3 regions of the Halalkalibacter sp. HAAS-P013 genome follow, and region 3 is predicted to be linked to each of the others. Evidence: riboswitches for the same ligand, from Rfam matches in the RefSeq annotation. Region 3 holds a riboswitch; each other region holds the start of a gene.
The links. Region 3 has a riboswitch for cobalamin ahead of AC1FXP_RS08050 ((2Fe-2S) ferredoxin domain-containing protein). Riboswitches for the same ligand answer to the same signal wherever they lie in the genome.
Positions count from the first base shown of each region.

Region 1 (5,273 bases), on a different contig from region 3:
TGATACGTTACCGAAGATGATTGGTGGTTTGACGCAGCGTGATCCATATGATTGCACCCAGCCATTTTTAGAAAAGGCAAATCCATTTAACTTCTCACCAAAAAATTCAACCATATCATTTCGTTCAAATTCTCCATGTACGAGTACATCAATATCTAACTCTTCTTGAATGCGAATCCATCTTTCAATCATGGACTTGATATTTGCCTCGTATGTATCATTTGATAGTTCGCCTTTTCGCCATTTAAATCGAGCTTTCCTGATCTCCTTAGTTTGAGGAAAGCTACCAATTGTTGTTGTTGGAAGAAGAGGTAAATTCCATTTTTGGTTTTGTAATTGATATCTCTCCTGAAATTTCTTCGTTCGTTTTGTAAGAAGCCCGACAGTTTCCTTTCTCACACGCCAATTTGATTGGTTTAGCTTTTCAAACGTCTGTTGGTGACGGTTCAATAACGATTGTGATGACTGAATTGGGTCGTTTGTTACATCTCTTAGTAACCGTAACTCATCAAGCTTTTCGTCGCCAAAAGCTAAGGCATCTTTAACAATAGGATCTAGCTCTGTTTCATGCTTCAAACAAACAGGAACGTGCAGCAAGCTAGAAGATGGTTGAAGGATTTGATTTTTAAACGGAACAAGCTTGTTTAGCCTAGCTAAAAATTGATGGCTTTCAAGCAGGTTGCTTCTCCAAATATTCCTTCCATCAATGATCCCTACCCCTAGAATCTTGTCTTCAGGATAGCCGAATCGCTCAATAGCATCAACGTTTTCATTGAAGCCATATACAAAATCGAGCCCAATTCCTTTAACAGGAATTTGTACTAATTTTTCATAGTGAGAAACGGACTCAAAATACGTTTGCAAAATGATATCCACATTTGGTACGTTTGTTGCAATTTCACGGTAAAGGCTAGAGAATATCTCCATTTCCTCGTTTGTTATATCCATTACAAGATATGGTTCATCCACTTGTACGAGTTTCGCTCCTGCATCAGCAAGTTCAGATAACAATTGTGTATATACTGGAACAAAGCTGTTTAAGATGCTAGCAAACTCTTCTTCTTTATAGCCCTTTGCTAGTTTTAAGAAAGTAAAAGGTCCAAGAATAACGGGTTTACCAATTATATTTAATTCTTTTTTCGCTTCTAAGAATGCCTGAAGCGGTTTGTTTTCAACTAATTCAGGTTCTTTATCTTCTATTTCTGGAACGATGTAATGATAGTTAGTGTCAAACCACTTCGTCATTTCGCATGCATGTGCCCTTTGGTTACCACGGGCCATGGCAAAGTAAGTGGATAAAGAAACCGGGCCAGACGTATGGGCATAACGTTTCGGCACTAATCCAAACATAGAAGCCGTATCAAGTACGTGATCATAGTAAGAGAAATCACCGACAGGAATGTAATCAATACCTTTGTTTATTTGCTTTTGAAGGTGATGCAGGCGGTACTTTTTCATTTGTGTCAAAAATGTTTCCTCATTGAGAGTAGAAGCCCAAAATGCTTCTAATGTTTTTTTCCATTCGCGGTTCTCGCCTATGCGAGGATAACCTAAATTGCTGCTTTTTACTGTTGTCATGAATAGCCTCCTAAATAGTTTTAAAAACGACAAAAATGGATACCTTTACCGAAAATAGGGTAACGATATCCATAGAAAATCAATGATATATTGTTAACACCTCCCTATCTCCCGTAGGTAAAGCAGTGTTGTTAAAATAGGCAGGTCTCCTGGCTCTAGAATCAACGTCATCATGGTCTTCCCAGCATTGGCCAGTGACAATTCATGATAACTCCTCTAATACAGTGGCGGGACCGCTCCGGATTTTCACCGGATTCCCTTTTAAACCTTGAATCAACATTCAAAGTACCTATTTTCAACATATGAAATTGTTTTAAACTTTAGCTTAATAGGTGGTTGATTGTCAACAGTTATTTTTTTTACATTTGAAAATCTAGCGTTTTAAGTGGAAACAAAAGAATAAAAACAATAAATCATGTATACTAAAATGAACGGAGAGTCTCAGGTAATACTAATATCTAGGGTAGAGTGTACATATTTTTTAACAAGCGATTTTATAATAGATATTATTGTATTGAGATAATAAATAAGATGAAGGAGGATGTTAGATGAAATTATATACACGTACAGGAGATGAGGGAAAGACGAGTGTCATAGGGGGAAGGCTTGATAAGGATGATACTCGAGTTATTGCATATGGAACTACAGACGAATTGAATTCATTTATCGGTCAGGCTCTGGCACAATTAGATGAAGATCAGTTTCCTGATATAAAAATGGAATTAATAAAAATTCAACATGAATTGTTTGATTGTGGTGGCGACTTAGCAATGATGAGAGCAACAAAAGAATACCCTTACAAAGCCAAACAAGAAATGATAGATTTCTTGGAAAAGCGTATTGACGCTTATATTGAAGAGGCTCCTGAATTAGAAAGATTTATTTTACCTGGTGGTGCAGATGCCGCGGCTACTCTTCACGTGTGTCGAACGGTTACAAGGAGAGCAGAACGTTATGTGACAAGGCTTCAACGTGGGTCAGAGGTGAACCCGATTGTGTTAAAATATTTAAACCGATTGTCTGATTATTTCTTTGCTATTGCCCGAGTCGTCAACGCTAGGCTTGGGGTCAAGGATGTAGAATATGAAAGAAGTGCAATTGTTTTTAAAGGAGGAAAACGAAAGAAAGAGCAGTAAAATGAAGCCATACTATTAGAGAGGCCACTGAAAAAGGTACGGTTTTCACTTTTTTAGTGTCTTCCTATTTTTTAGTATGGTTTGTTCTCGATTTATAACAAAAATTGTGTATTTGCCTGGAATGAATCATATTTCTTCTCATATATTGGTAAATGTGTTTGAACAATTAGAGGGGGATATGGGATGAAAAAAAGTTGGCTTGTTGTTCTTTTATTATTAGCTGGGTGTAGTAATGATGTTTCGGCTGAAGGACCTAAACCTGTTGCTGCTCATTCTACCTATTTTCAGTCAGAATTGAGCTTTAAACAACCTGTATATTGGAAACTTAATTTAATTGATGAATGGAATGACGAACAACATGATGTCGTTCTAAATGACTATGGGTATATGTCTAGTCATTCGCTTGATGAAGAAGCTTTACAACAATTAGCTAGAGAGTTAGCTATGCAAATAGACACGGCGATGGAAAATCCACGCATCCTTGCAAATGGGGAATTTACTCCTGGGAAGGAACGGGTGATTTTGTCTGAGCAGGAGCTTGTTGAACAATTACAAGAGTTAAAAGCAGGAACAAGAGATCTGGTGATGCCGATTTCTGTCACTGCACCTTCTGTTTCAGAAGAAGATCTAGTTGGAATTGATCAACGAACGATAGGTGAATTTAAAACGCATTTTAACCCAGCCATTTCAGGCAGGTCAAAAAACGTGAAATTATCGGCAGAGGCTATTTCAGGGATTGTATTAGGTCCAGGTGACTCGTTTTCATTTAACCAAACAGTTGGAGAGCGGACGAGAGAGCGTGGGTATCAAGAAGCGAAAGAAATTGTGAATAAAGAGTTTGTTATCGGTATTGGTGGTGGGATTTGTCAAACATCCTCTACATTGTTTAATGCTGTAGATAAAGCTGGTTTAGAAATGGTAGAGCGATACACACATTCACGAGAAATTGGTTATGTAGCACCAGGTAGAGACGCAACGGTTTCTTGGGGAGGACCAGATTTTAGGTTTACAAACCCTCATCCTTACCCTGTACTAATAAAATCAGAAGTCAGTTTAGAGCGAGGAGAGGTCCTTGTGTCTGTCCATACACATTGAGAATGTAAGCTTGCAGATGCTTATGTTCTTTTTTTTGTGGGAAGAGAAGATGAGCTTAATTGAGTTTGTTACTAGAATGTTACCTTGCAACCGCATAATTGCCTCGATTCCATTTCATACTAACAGCGACAATGTATAGGGGAATCCGGAAAGGGTGATAGAAGTGCTTGGAAGATGGCTGTTGAAACAAATTCAAGATAAACGAAAAGAAACACTTCAAGATGCGTTACAGTTGTTTCAACAATCAAGTGATTTTGTCATGCATGATTTATTGATCGCCTCCAAAGGGTTTCATATTGCCTATTTTCAAACACTAATTGATACGGATCGTCTCAATAAGGACATCCTTCCATTTATCACGGAGTCAGAAAGTCAAACATTAGAGGAAATAGTAAGGGACATTCCCATTCAAGCTAAGGAAATCACTAAATCACCAAATGATTTACGTAAGAAGGTTATGCAAGGTTTTATTGTCATTTTTGAAGGGGGAAATCCTTCAAAATGTGCAATAGTTGAAGTGGCGCTGGATTCCGGTAGGGAAGTAGCTCCCTCTGAAAATGAATTTACCGTAGCTGGTCCACAAGAGTCCTTTATTGAGTCAATAGATACAAATATTAATTTAATCCGGAAACGTTTGCCTTTACCACAATTAAAAGTAAAAGAAATGAAAATAGGGAAAATGACACAGACTCGTGTGTCACTGTTGTACATAGATGGAATCGTTGATAAAGAAAACTTAAAAACAATAGAACAAAGACTATCAGACATTGAATTTGACCAGGTTATCGATTCAAATAGTTTAGCCCAAATGATTAGTGATAATCAGATGTCTGTTTTTCCTCAATTAATCAACACAGAAAGGCCAGAGCGAGTAGCCGCTGCTATAGCGGAAGGGAAGGTTGCCTTTTTAGCTGATGGGTCACCAGAAGCTATCTTCGGCCCAACAACTTTGGTTGAGTTTTTCTCATCGTTAGAAGACTATTATATGGCTTGGCACATCTCATCAAGTGTTCGTTTATTGCGTTTCTTCGCTGTCGCCTTTTCCGTATTAGCAACACCCGTTTATGTAGCTGTACTCACATTTCACTATGAATTAATTCCTAGAGACTTACTTTCGACGATAATTGCATCTAGGAGTAACATCCCTTTTCCACCGATTCTTGAGGCAATTTTTCTTGAATTAACGATTGAGCTATTACGAGAAGCCGGGGCTAGATTGCCGACGAAGGTTGGTCAAACAATTGGGATCGTTGGAGGAATTGTTATTGGACAAGCGTCGGTCGAGGCTGGACTTACGAGCAATATTCTTCTTATTATTGTTGCTTTGGCGGCACTTGCTTCCTTTACAACGCCCGTTTATCAAATGGGTAATACGATTCGGTTGATTCGATTTCCATTTTTACTAGCAGCTACTCTTATAGGTGGAATAGGGATAGCATTTTGTGCATTAGTAACAATAGTTCA
Region 1 is NZ_JBWQTU010000001.1:538,334-543,606, reverse strand. It holds gene metE (5-methyltetrahydropteroyltriglutamate--homocysteine S-methyltransferase) at 1-1,578, opposite strand, end outside; cobalamin riboswitch at 1,701-1,887, opposite strand; gene AC1FXP_RS02850 (cob(I)yrinic acid a,c-diamide adenosyltransferase) at 2,127-2,714, shown strand; gene AC1FXP_RS02845 (VanW family protein) at 2,898-3,809, shown strand; gene AC1FXP_RS02840 (spore germination protein) at 3,964-5,273, shown strand, end outside.
Region 1: linked by a shared signal. The riboswitch ahead of metE (5-methyltetrahydropteroyltriglutamate--homocysteine S-methyltransferase) and the one ahead of AC1FXP_RS08050 ((2Fe-2S) ferredoxin domain-containing protein) in region 3 are both predicted to bind cobalamin.

Region 2 (5,273 bases), on a different contig from region 3:
TAATTTTTTTGAATGCATACCTTTCATCTTCAGAAAGTTGAAGCCACTGCTTAATATCATTAGACATATTAATTTCAAATGGTGTCCAGAAGTTTGCGAGCATATTTTTGTACATAGGATACGCCCATGTAAAGCGAACATCATCCCAGTTTAAAATATTAGAACTCCTCCCATTAATAATCCCTGTCGAGGCATTTGGTGCCGCTGGGTCATATAATTTACGAGATTGTAATGTATTTTGATTCATTTTCTAAACCTCACTAATAATAGATTAAGAAGAACAGCTTTCACACTCTTCAATTTCAACCATCGAAGTCGACCTTGTATAATAAGTCGTTTTCAAGTTTGACTTCCAAGCCTCAATATGCAAATTCAGTAAATCTTTTGCTTTAATTGTATTTTTAACATAAAAGTTAAATGAAATGGATTGGTCAATATGGCGTTGTCGTGCTTCATTTTGTTTAATGCTCCATAATTGATCGATTTCATATGCGGACTTGTAATACCATGTCGTTTGCGGCGATAGGTCTGGAGCTGTGACTGGAATTTTATAATTTTTTTTCTCCTCTGAGTATTCTTTCTTAAAAATAGGATCGATCGAGGCCGTCGTCCCTGCAATAATCGCTGTTGTTGAATTCGGCGCCACAGCCATTAAATACGCATTTCGAATCCCTTTTTCCCTTACACTGTGACGAAGCTCTGTCCACTCTTCACTTGTATATTGGCGATTAATAAAATAGTCACCTGTCTCCCAATCAGACCCTTCAAAAAGTGGATAGGCTCCTTTTTCCTTTGCCAGCTCATTACTTGCACTAATCGTCAGATAGGCAATACTTTCATATAAGTTATCTGCGTATTCAACCGCTTCGTCGGATTCCCATTTGATCCCTTTAAGAGCTAGTAAGTGATGCCAGCCAAATGTACCTAACCCAATAGAACGATACTTTTGATTGGTTATTTGGGCTTGCGGAACTGGAATATTATTTAAATCAATGACATTATCGAGCATTCGCACTTGAATTGGGATTAGCCTTTCAAGGACGTCTTCAGTTACTGCTTTTGCTAGATTAATAGATGATAAATTACATACAACAAAATCCCCAGGTTCTTTGACGACAATAATCTTGCCATCCTCTGTTTTTTCCTCGACCACTGTTGTTGCTTTCATGTTTTGGGTGATCTCTGTACACAGATTACTACAATAAACCATACCTTGATGGCGGTTGGAGTTCGTCCGATTCACAGTATCTCTATAGAACATATATGGCGTACCTGTCTCAAGCTGACTCTTCAAGATTTCTTTGAAAATATCAATGGCTGGAACAACTTCCCACAAGAATCCTTTCTCACCTAGTAATCCGTTGTTTGCCGCTTCCATACACTCTTTGTACTTATCTCGAAAACTTCCTTTTCCTCTTTCTTCATCATAATAATCTTCTAAACTAAAACCTAATGTTTGGCGTATCGTATGAGGATCGAATAAATACCACTCTTGTCTGGCTTCAACTTTTTCCATAAATAAATCTGGCAAGCAGACACCTGTAAACAAATCATGGGTACGCTGCCTCTCATCGCCATTATTTAATTTGACAGCCAAGAAATGAAAAATGTCGCGGTGCCATATATCTAAATAAACACTGATTGCCCCCTGTCTTTGACCTAACTGGTCGACACTTACCGCAGTGTTATTTAGTTGTTTCATCCATGGGATAACACCGGATGATACTCCTTTAAAGCCTCTAATATCACTTCCGCGACTTCGTAGTTTTCCTAAGTAGGCACCAATCCCCCCACCGCTCTTACTCAGTGTTGCAATATCGGTGTTACTGTCATAAATTCCTCTGAGACTATCATCTACAGTATCAATAAAACAGCTCGATAATTGACCATAGCTTTTCCCAGCATTTGATAGAGTCGGAGTTGCCACCGTCATATATAAATTAGAAATGGCCCAGTAAGCTTCTTTTATTAGAACTAATCGTTTTTCCTTCGGTTCTTTAACCATTAACGTAGCTGCAATGATCATAAAACGCTCCTGAGGAAGTTCGTACAGTTCTCCACTATGCGATCTAGCTAAATAACGATCTGCTAATGTTAATAAGCCAATGTATGTAAACAGCGAATCGCGCTCAGGGACAATCTCTTGTTCAAGTTCTTCTAATTCTTCTTTCGAATACTCCTGCAAGATCTGATCTGAATATATCCCCATCCTCGTTAACTTTTGGACTAGTTGATAAAAAGATCCATACCTCAAGCTAGCATCATAGCTTCTTGAATGAGCTGCTCTTTTGTATAGTTGCTTTAAAAGGACATTCGCTGCGACAAACGTCCAATCTGGCTCTTCCATCGAAATCCTCTCTACTGAAGATAAAACTTGCAAATGACTAAGCTGGTCTTCTGACATGTCTTCTTTAGCGAAGATAGATTGTTCAATCTTATCCTTATAAGCCGTAAAATCGAGCGTTGGAAATAAACTTATTAATTCGCCAATCTGAGATGATGCATAATCAAATAACGTTGTCGTTGTCGTACTCTTCATTAGTCTTCCTCCTTAATGATAATAAAAAACGCCCTTTCTCGAGAGTTGAGAAAGAGCGTAAAACGGCGTAAAGAGTAAGACTTATCTGACCAAAATACACTTTGGTCTTCTTTGCCGTCTCACTTCTTACACCCCGAAGATAGCTGACTTTAAAATGACGGCAGGTCTCCTGACTCGTGCTTCACCCTACTTTGAGCCTTCCCATGCAAGTTAGCTAAATCTAACCAAAAGCACAGTGGGTACCTCATTTCGTCGACACTTACAGTTGCGGGGGCAGTTCTGGCTTTCTACCAGATTCCCTATTAAGTCTATTTGACACCGTTCATTTTTCGCAATCAATATATAGTTGTAAGAACACATCATTAATACGATATATTGTATATACTAAAGGAATATTCATCCTGTTGCAAGGAAAAAGATCCGTTTAATCTTCCTAAATAATAAACTAGGTTCATCCCTCAAATCTATTACATGCGGGATGAACCTAGTAATTTAACATAATACATTACTCTAACCAGCTATTTTCCTTTTATGTGTTCTTTCTTTTTCAGGCTCCTTACTTTGCCCTTTAAGTTCTTGATTTAATTCTTTAACCAGTCCGTAACACATTGCAAGAACAATGAACGATAATGGAAGAGCACTAACAATGATTGCTGTTTGTAGACCAGCTAATCCACCTGATGCCATTAATACAGCCGTTGATGCAACTAATATTAATCCCCACGTGACCTTCACTCGGTTTGATGGGTTTAACTTTCCTCCCGTTGTCTGCATTCCTAGTACAAAGGTTGCCGAATCTGCTGATGTAACAAAGAACGTTGTAATTAAAGCAACCGTTAAGATCGACAAGATAATCCCAAGTGGCAGCTGCTGATAAACAAAGAAAAGGGCTGTTTCAAGTGGTTGCCCTGAGACGTTTAATCCTTGTGTGACCTCAAGAAAAATTCCTGTACCACCGAAAACCGTAAACCAGATCGCGCATACTACTGAAGGAACAAGAAGAACAGCTACCGTAAATTCACGAATCGTTCTCCCTTTAGACACTCGAGCTATGAACATTCCAACAAATGGAGTCCATGAAACCCACCAGGCCCAGTAAAAGACCGTCCACCCTTGTGTCCATGCTGCCTCGTCAGCATCAAAAGGTGCTAAACGCAAGCCCATTGGAATGAGATTTTGTAAGTAACTTCCTAAACTCGTTGTAAACATATTAAGCAAAAATAACGTCGGACCGAGAATTAACATGGCAAAAAACAATACCGTTGCAATTGACATGTTTGCAAGACTTAAATACTTAATCCCTCTAGATATACCTGTATTCGCTGAAATGATGAAAAGAACAGTTATGATACCCATGATAATCATTTGTACCATAAAATTATTTGGAATCCCCACCAAATATTCTAGACCTGCATTTATTTGCTGTGACCCTAACCCAAGTGACGCTGCTACCCCAAACAAAGTTGCAAATACAGCAACAACATCAATCGTTTGTCCAATCGGACCTTTCACCTTTTCACCAAGTACAGGATAAAGTGTCGCACTCATTAAACCTGGCGCGTCTTTTCTGAATCTTTGATATGCAAGTGCTAATGCGACAATCGCATAAATGGCCCAAGCATGTAATCCCCAATGAAGCCATGTATAACGCATTCCAACAATTGCTGACTGTTCCGTACTTCCTTCTCCTGTAGGTGGCGAATAAAAGTGTGCAATTGGCTCAGATACGCCATAAAATAGAAGACCAATACCCATCCCAGCTGAAAACAACATTGCAAACCAAGCTGGACGACTATATTCAGGCTCTGAATCTGGTTTTCCAAGTTTGATTTTCCCGTATTTACTAAAGATCATGAATATTGCAAACAACAGAAAGAATGTAGCAACTAATTGATAAAACCAACCAAATGACTCAAGAACAAAGCTTTGCGCTACGGTCATTGCTGCCCCTAGTTGATTCGGGATCAAAACTCCAATTAATACAAAAATGACCGCAATCCCTACTGACACCTTAAAAATCGACCTATCACTTTCACCTTTATCAGAAATAATAAACACTTCCTTTTTCTAATTTACATTCATTGCAGAAACACTTACCAATAAATACTTATTTATTAAATCATAAAATCGAAAAAAAATTAAAAATGATATGAACGCATATTGAGCAATCTGCCCTGATCTTATAAGCTGATTGTACTTCAGCATAATAATTGTTTAAAATTACGAGAAAAAAAGGCGATATTCTATCGTTTTCTACGACACGTTGCCGAATTTTGACTATTTTTCAATAAAAAATGCCCCACCCATTCTCTTTAGATGCGCGGAACATTTTGAAAGAAATTACTTTTTCTCGATTACAACGGCTGTACCATATGCAATAATCTCCGCTGCATTTGTCATAACGGTTGAAGTTTGCATTCTCATCCCAATGATTGCATTGCCGCCTTTCTCTTCTGCTTCTTTCACCATTCGATGTACCGCCAACTTACGTGCTTCCGTCATCATTTCGTTGTAGCCTTTAATCTCTCCTCCGACAATTCCTTTTAATCCTGCTGTAATATCACGGCCAATATGCTTCGTTTGAATCGTGCTACCTTTGACATATCCCAATACCTCTTTTATGTCATAGCCTGCTACTTGTTCAGTAGTCACTATCATCATAATCCATTTCCTCCTTTTTTTCTTATCTCCGTTCAATTTTAAAAATTACAAGTAACCCAACTAAGGCAACAGC
Region 2 is NZ_JBWQTU010000011.1:213,072-218,344, forward strand. It holds gene AC1FXP_RS15670 (ribonucleotide-diphosphate reductase subunit beta) at 1-247, opposite strand, end outside; gene AC1FXP_RS15675 (ribonucleoside-diphosphate reductase subunit alpha) at 272-2,539, opposite strand; cobalamin riboswitch at 2,682-2,878, opposite strand; gene AC1FXP_RS15680 (glycine betaine uptake BCCT transporter) at 3,050-4,558, opposite strand; gene AC1FXP_RS15685 (YbjQ family protein) at 4,880-5,200, opposite strand.
Region 2: linked by a shared signal. The riboswitch ahead of AC1FXP_RS15675 (ribonucleoside-diphosphate reductase subunit alpha) and the one ahead of AC1FXP_RS08050 ((2Fe-2S) ferredoxin domain-containing protein) in region 3 are both predicted to bind cobalamin.

Region 3 (5,273 bases):
ACAAGGAGCGGGTTCGATTTCAATCTTTGGTGTCATATCTTTGTATGTATAACCTTGAATATTTCCTACTCGTTTAAAGTACTTAAAAAATCGTTCATTTGGATGGCCTTTCTCTTTATATTCATGGACAATTTTTTCAACGAGCTCAACAATTTGATCTGGCTCAATGCCCTCTGCGACTGGCTGACCAGCATGGGCTGTTCTTCCAACTGTTTTAGCTCCTAAAAACAAATCAAATTTCCCTTTCCGAAACACAATACCAATATCTTCCTTTACCGCACCATAACAAGCCATTCCGCAACCATTAAATCCAACTTTTAACTCTTTCGGTAGTTCAAGACCACTTAACTTTTGATGCAACTCTTCTGCATAAGGAATGGAATCTTTTTTCTCGCCTTCACAAAAATCACATGCTTTTACCTGTGAGACATCACCAAGAGGTTCAAGAATAAATCCAGAGCTTTTTAACTTTTCAGTAATGTTTTCTGGACTAGTTGTTGGAATTCGAAGGTGAATTTGATGGTGCGTCGTATACTCCATCGTTCCATCTCCAACCACTTCCGCAAGAGTCAACATTTGTTTTGCGGTAAATTGCTTATTCACAACACCCGGACTCACTGCTAATTCAAAAATAGAAACAACAGGATTATCTACAGTCTTCGTTCCTTTTATTTCAGTAGGCCCATCTTTCACAATACTAAGAGCCTCTAAAGCAAGTTCTAATGAGGAAGCCTTAGGAATAACTTCTTCCTCTGCAGTAGCACTTGCTTCCACCTTCGCAATTTCCATATCGTTTTTGCCTTGGTGCAGTGCCCAAGGTTCATTTTCATGTCGTAAACGCTCATGTGGCCTCAGCCGTTGTTCCGTTGTATTCAACGTATACTTTCGTTGATATCCCCTTGGTGTAATCATTTTGTTGTCATAAAGAAAAGTGGAGGAATTTCCAATAACAACTGTTGTAAGCATTCCGATATCGTAGTTCAACATATTTTCAAGGTTCGTAATAACAATATCTTCTCTATCACGATAAGCACTTTTCACAAGACCAACTGGAGTTTTCGGTGATCGATATTCAAGCATTATTCTTTGAGCCTCCACAATCTGCCTCGTCCTTCGACCACTTTTTGGATTATATAAACTAATTACAAAATCAGCCTGCGCAGCTGCTTCAATTCGCTTCTCAATCAGCTCCCATGGGGTTAAGTGATCACTTAAACTTATCGTACAGGCATCATGCATAACAGGTGCCCCAAGTAGTGAAGCACATGAATTAATTGCTGATATACCTGGAATAACCTCCACACCGACTCCCGAATCTTCCGTCCAACCTTTTTCTATTAATACTTCATAAACAAGTCCAGCCATACCATATACTCCTGCATCCCCACTTGAAATGACTGCAACCTTTTTTCCTTCTTCAGCAAGTCGAACCGCTGCTTGAGCTCGACTTACTTCTTCTGACATTCCTGTACTAATGATCTCTTGATCTGTTAATAGTTGCTGAATTAATTCAACATACGTTTTATAACCAATAATACAATCGCTCTCTTGGATCGCCTCTTGTGCTCTTTTCGTCATATGTTCAAAACTTCCAGGTCCAAAACCAATGACAAGTAATTTTCCAAGCATTTTTACATACCTCCTTGATAAAGTCCCCTTAGAAACTCGTTGACAAGAATAACCTATACGTTTGTTTTTTCCACTTTAGAAACGCCCTTAATTCTTGCTGATGTATTCGCTCGTATCATTTCATCATTTTCAAAGCCATAGATTAACGAGTCTTCTAGATCAACTGCTGGGTCAAGATGATTTCTTATAATCGAACGCCCGATATCCGTTGACTTAGCGGAGTACCAGTTTCCATCAGGGTAAACAATGACCACACACGCATCCTTACAGCGACCATTGCACCGAGTCCGCGATGTATGAATTTGTTGATCTAATTCCAGATTCTTTATCTCATCACGAATGGCTAAAGTAATTTCTTCCCCTTCCTTTCTCATGCAGCTAGATCCATTGCAAATCAAAACATGCTTTTTTGTACCCGTTAAATTCCAAGTAGTCATTAATCGATTCCTCCTACAGTCATTTTAAGAAAATTAAAAATGCACCCCTACCAATAGATAGAGGTGCAGAGATAAATGACATACATAATAAGTAGCCTTTATTCTACACTTCTCTACCTATAACCCGTAGGTATTGAAGCCATTCGAAACAAAGGCAGGTCTCCTGACTTAGGTTCATTATTTCATTGCGTCTTCCCGATTCACTCAGTGACTTTATACAATGAAACTCCCCATTACAGTGGCGGGACCGTGACGGATTTACACCGTTCTTCCCTTTTAAGCATAACTAGTAGTTATACACCTTTGTTTACAGTTGAATTTTAATATGAATCTAGTTAAGTCCTCCTTTTAAACAAATAAAAATGCACCTCTATCAATAATCAATAGAGGTGCAGAAAAAAATAGCATACAAAATAAGTAGCATCTATTCCACACTTCTCTACCCATGACCCGTAGGTATTGAAGCCACTTCAAACAAAGGCAGGTATCCTGACTTAGGTTCTTCATTTCATTGCGCCTTCCCGATTGATTCAGTGACTCTATACAATGAAATTCCCCATTACAGTGGCGGGACCGTGACGGATTTACACCGTTCTTCCCTTTTAAGCATAACTAGTAGTTATACACCTTTGTTTTTTTAAAGTAAATTGTAAACTTTTCGTATTTATTGTCTATTAAACTACTTCTTATAATTTTTAGCAAGTATATTCTTTTACGATTTTTAAAATTCTGTCTTTCAAACTAGTTTAATCCTAATAAACTTTGTTATTTTATTTTACACACAAACGCATAGATGTCTCTTAATAACAAACAAATGCAAATACTTTAATCCTAAAAAACTAACACAAAAATTATTCGACAAAAATTAAGTCTTCTATTTACAAAGCAACAAAAGAACGATAAAATACAAATCGTAATAATTACTATTTAATCCAAATAATTAATCTGTTTAACCATAACTAACAATAAATGTTTAAAAGGAGAATTTATATAATGAAAAAGGTTCCAGTTACTGTATTAAGTGGATATTTAGGTTCGGGAAAAACCACACTATTAAACCACATCCTAACCAATCGCGAAGGGCTAAAAGTTGCTGTTATTGTCAATGACATGAGCGAAGTGAATATTGATGCTAAGCTTGTGAAAAATAATGGGTTTTCCAGAACAGAAGAAAAACTAGTAGAACTTCAAAACGGCTGTATTTGCTGTACTCTACGCGAAGACCTTATGCAAGAGGTAGAACGAATTGTTGACGCGGGCGATATAGATTATATCGTTATCGAATCTTCTGGAATTAGTGAGCCTGTCCCTGTTGCTCAAACATTTACGTACATTGATGAAGAACTAGGGATTGATTTAACGAAAAAATGCGAGCTTGATACAATGGTGACGGTTGTAGATGCGAACCGCTTTTGGGATGATTATGCATCAGGTGAATCGCTGCTTGACCGTAAAGAAGGGACAGATGAAAATGACACTCGCGAAATTTCAGACCTTCTAGTTGATCAGATTGAGTTTGCCGATGTAATCATTCTTAATAAAGTTGAAATGTTAAAAGAAGTAGATAAAAATGAGTTACTAGGGCTCTTGCGGAAATTAAATGCAGATGCTGATATTATTCCAACTTCATACTCTAAGGTAGAATTATCTTCTATTTTAAATACAGGTAAATTTGACTTTGATACAGTGAGTCAATCTGCTGGATGGATTAAGGAATTAAATGAAGAACATACACCAGAAACAGAGGAGTATGGTGTCTCCTCATTCGTTTATCGAAGTAGAAAACCATTCCATCCAGAGCGCTTAATGAACTGGCTGGAAAATTGGCCTGTTGATATTGTTCGTGCAAAAGGGTTCATTTGGGTTGCTTCACGTAACTCCATGGCTGGATTGATATCACAGTCAGGATCTTTAGTTACCATTCAAGGTGCTGGAGAGTGGGTGGCAGCTTATCCTGAAGAAGAGAGAGAGCAAGCCCTCCTTGAAGAACCTGAGCTGCAAGAAAAATGGGATCCAAAATTCGGGGATAGAATGACCGAACTAGTCCTAATTGGTATTGATATGAACCATGAAGAAATTCGCGATTCCCTTGATCATTGTTTATTAACAGATGTTGAGATGGCTTCCGATTGGACTAAGCTTCACGATCCGCTTCCTCAATATGTAGAAGCATAAAATATCGTATTACTTGATGGGGGGTGTCTCAAAAGGTCTGTTTTTGACCTTTTGAGACACCCCCTCTTTTTTAAATTAGCGAAATAACTAGCAATGAAAAAAATTTTAAGTTCTCAATAATTTCAAGCATAATCATCATCTTGTCAAATCCTTTGACAGTAAATAACTGCAACAAATGATGATTTGTTTTCTTCTATAATTTTTTCGAAACCTTTTTAACTAGGTCCCCATTTTTTTCCACACCTAGCACTGTTCCTTTAGTTCGTTCAAACCCTCTCCCATCAAATACATGACTAACCTTGTCTTCTAGCAAACTCCCTGTCAATAATGATTCAATAAATCGCGGAGCATCCTTACTAGACATTTCCTTATACCACTTCCCATCAGGATAAGTAATCAGAACACACTTATCTTGACATCGTCCATTACAAAGCGTTCTTGATGTATGAATCATAGAATCTAAGCCTTTAGAACTTATCTCGTTTCTAATAGACTGCGTTAATTGTTCTGCTCCTTCTTTATTGCAGCTACTTCCATTGCAAATAAGAATGTGATGTTGTGTCTCCATCAAATTCCATGTAGCCATTTCTTCAGCTCCTTTTTTATTAGAGGATATCATTAATAATAGTTATCATTACGATTTATTTTATATAACCTAGTACTCTTCTATCTGTGTAACCTCTGTGCAACTATACCACTCTTCTATCTTATGATCTTCCCATAATATTATTAAAACACCATTGCATTCATCAATAATTACACCATCTTTCCCCTCAGGATTTATTACTTTCATGCTTGAATAGTTTTCCATATCAAACCTCTGTTAACTTTCTCCGATTTTAAATTTCTCTCATTCTCAAAAAAACACTTTCCAAATCACCACTAGAAGTAACGATGAGACTAGGGATGTTATGGCCTGCTTTATAGCAATTTGAATAGCAATAGACTTTCCTGCATCCCTACCAATAGCAAGGAGCGTCACAAGACAACAAGACAATGTCGATGCCAAATATACAAGAATAAACAATTCCA
Region 3 is NZ_JBWQTU010000004.1:181,522-186,794, reverse strand. It holds gene cobJ (precorrin-3B C(17)-methyltransferase) at 1-1,629, opposite strand, end outside; gene AC1FXP_RS08050 ((2Fe-2S) ferredoxin domain-containing protein) at 1,683-2,066, opposite strand; cobalamin riboswitch at 2,203-2,386, opposite strand; cobalamin riboswitch at 2,529-2,712, opposite strand; gene AC1FXP_RS08045 (GTP-binding protein) at 3,060-4,241, shown strand; gene AC1FXP_RS08040 ((2Fe-2S) ferredoxin domain-containing protein) at 4,435-4,827, opposite strand; gene AC1FXP_RS08035 (nucleoside recognition domain-containing protein) at 5,098-5,273, opposite strand, start outside.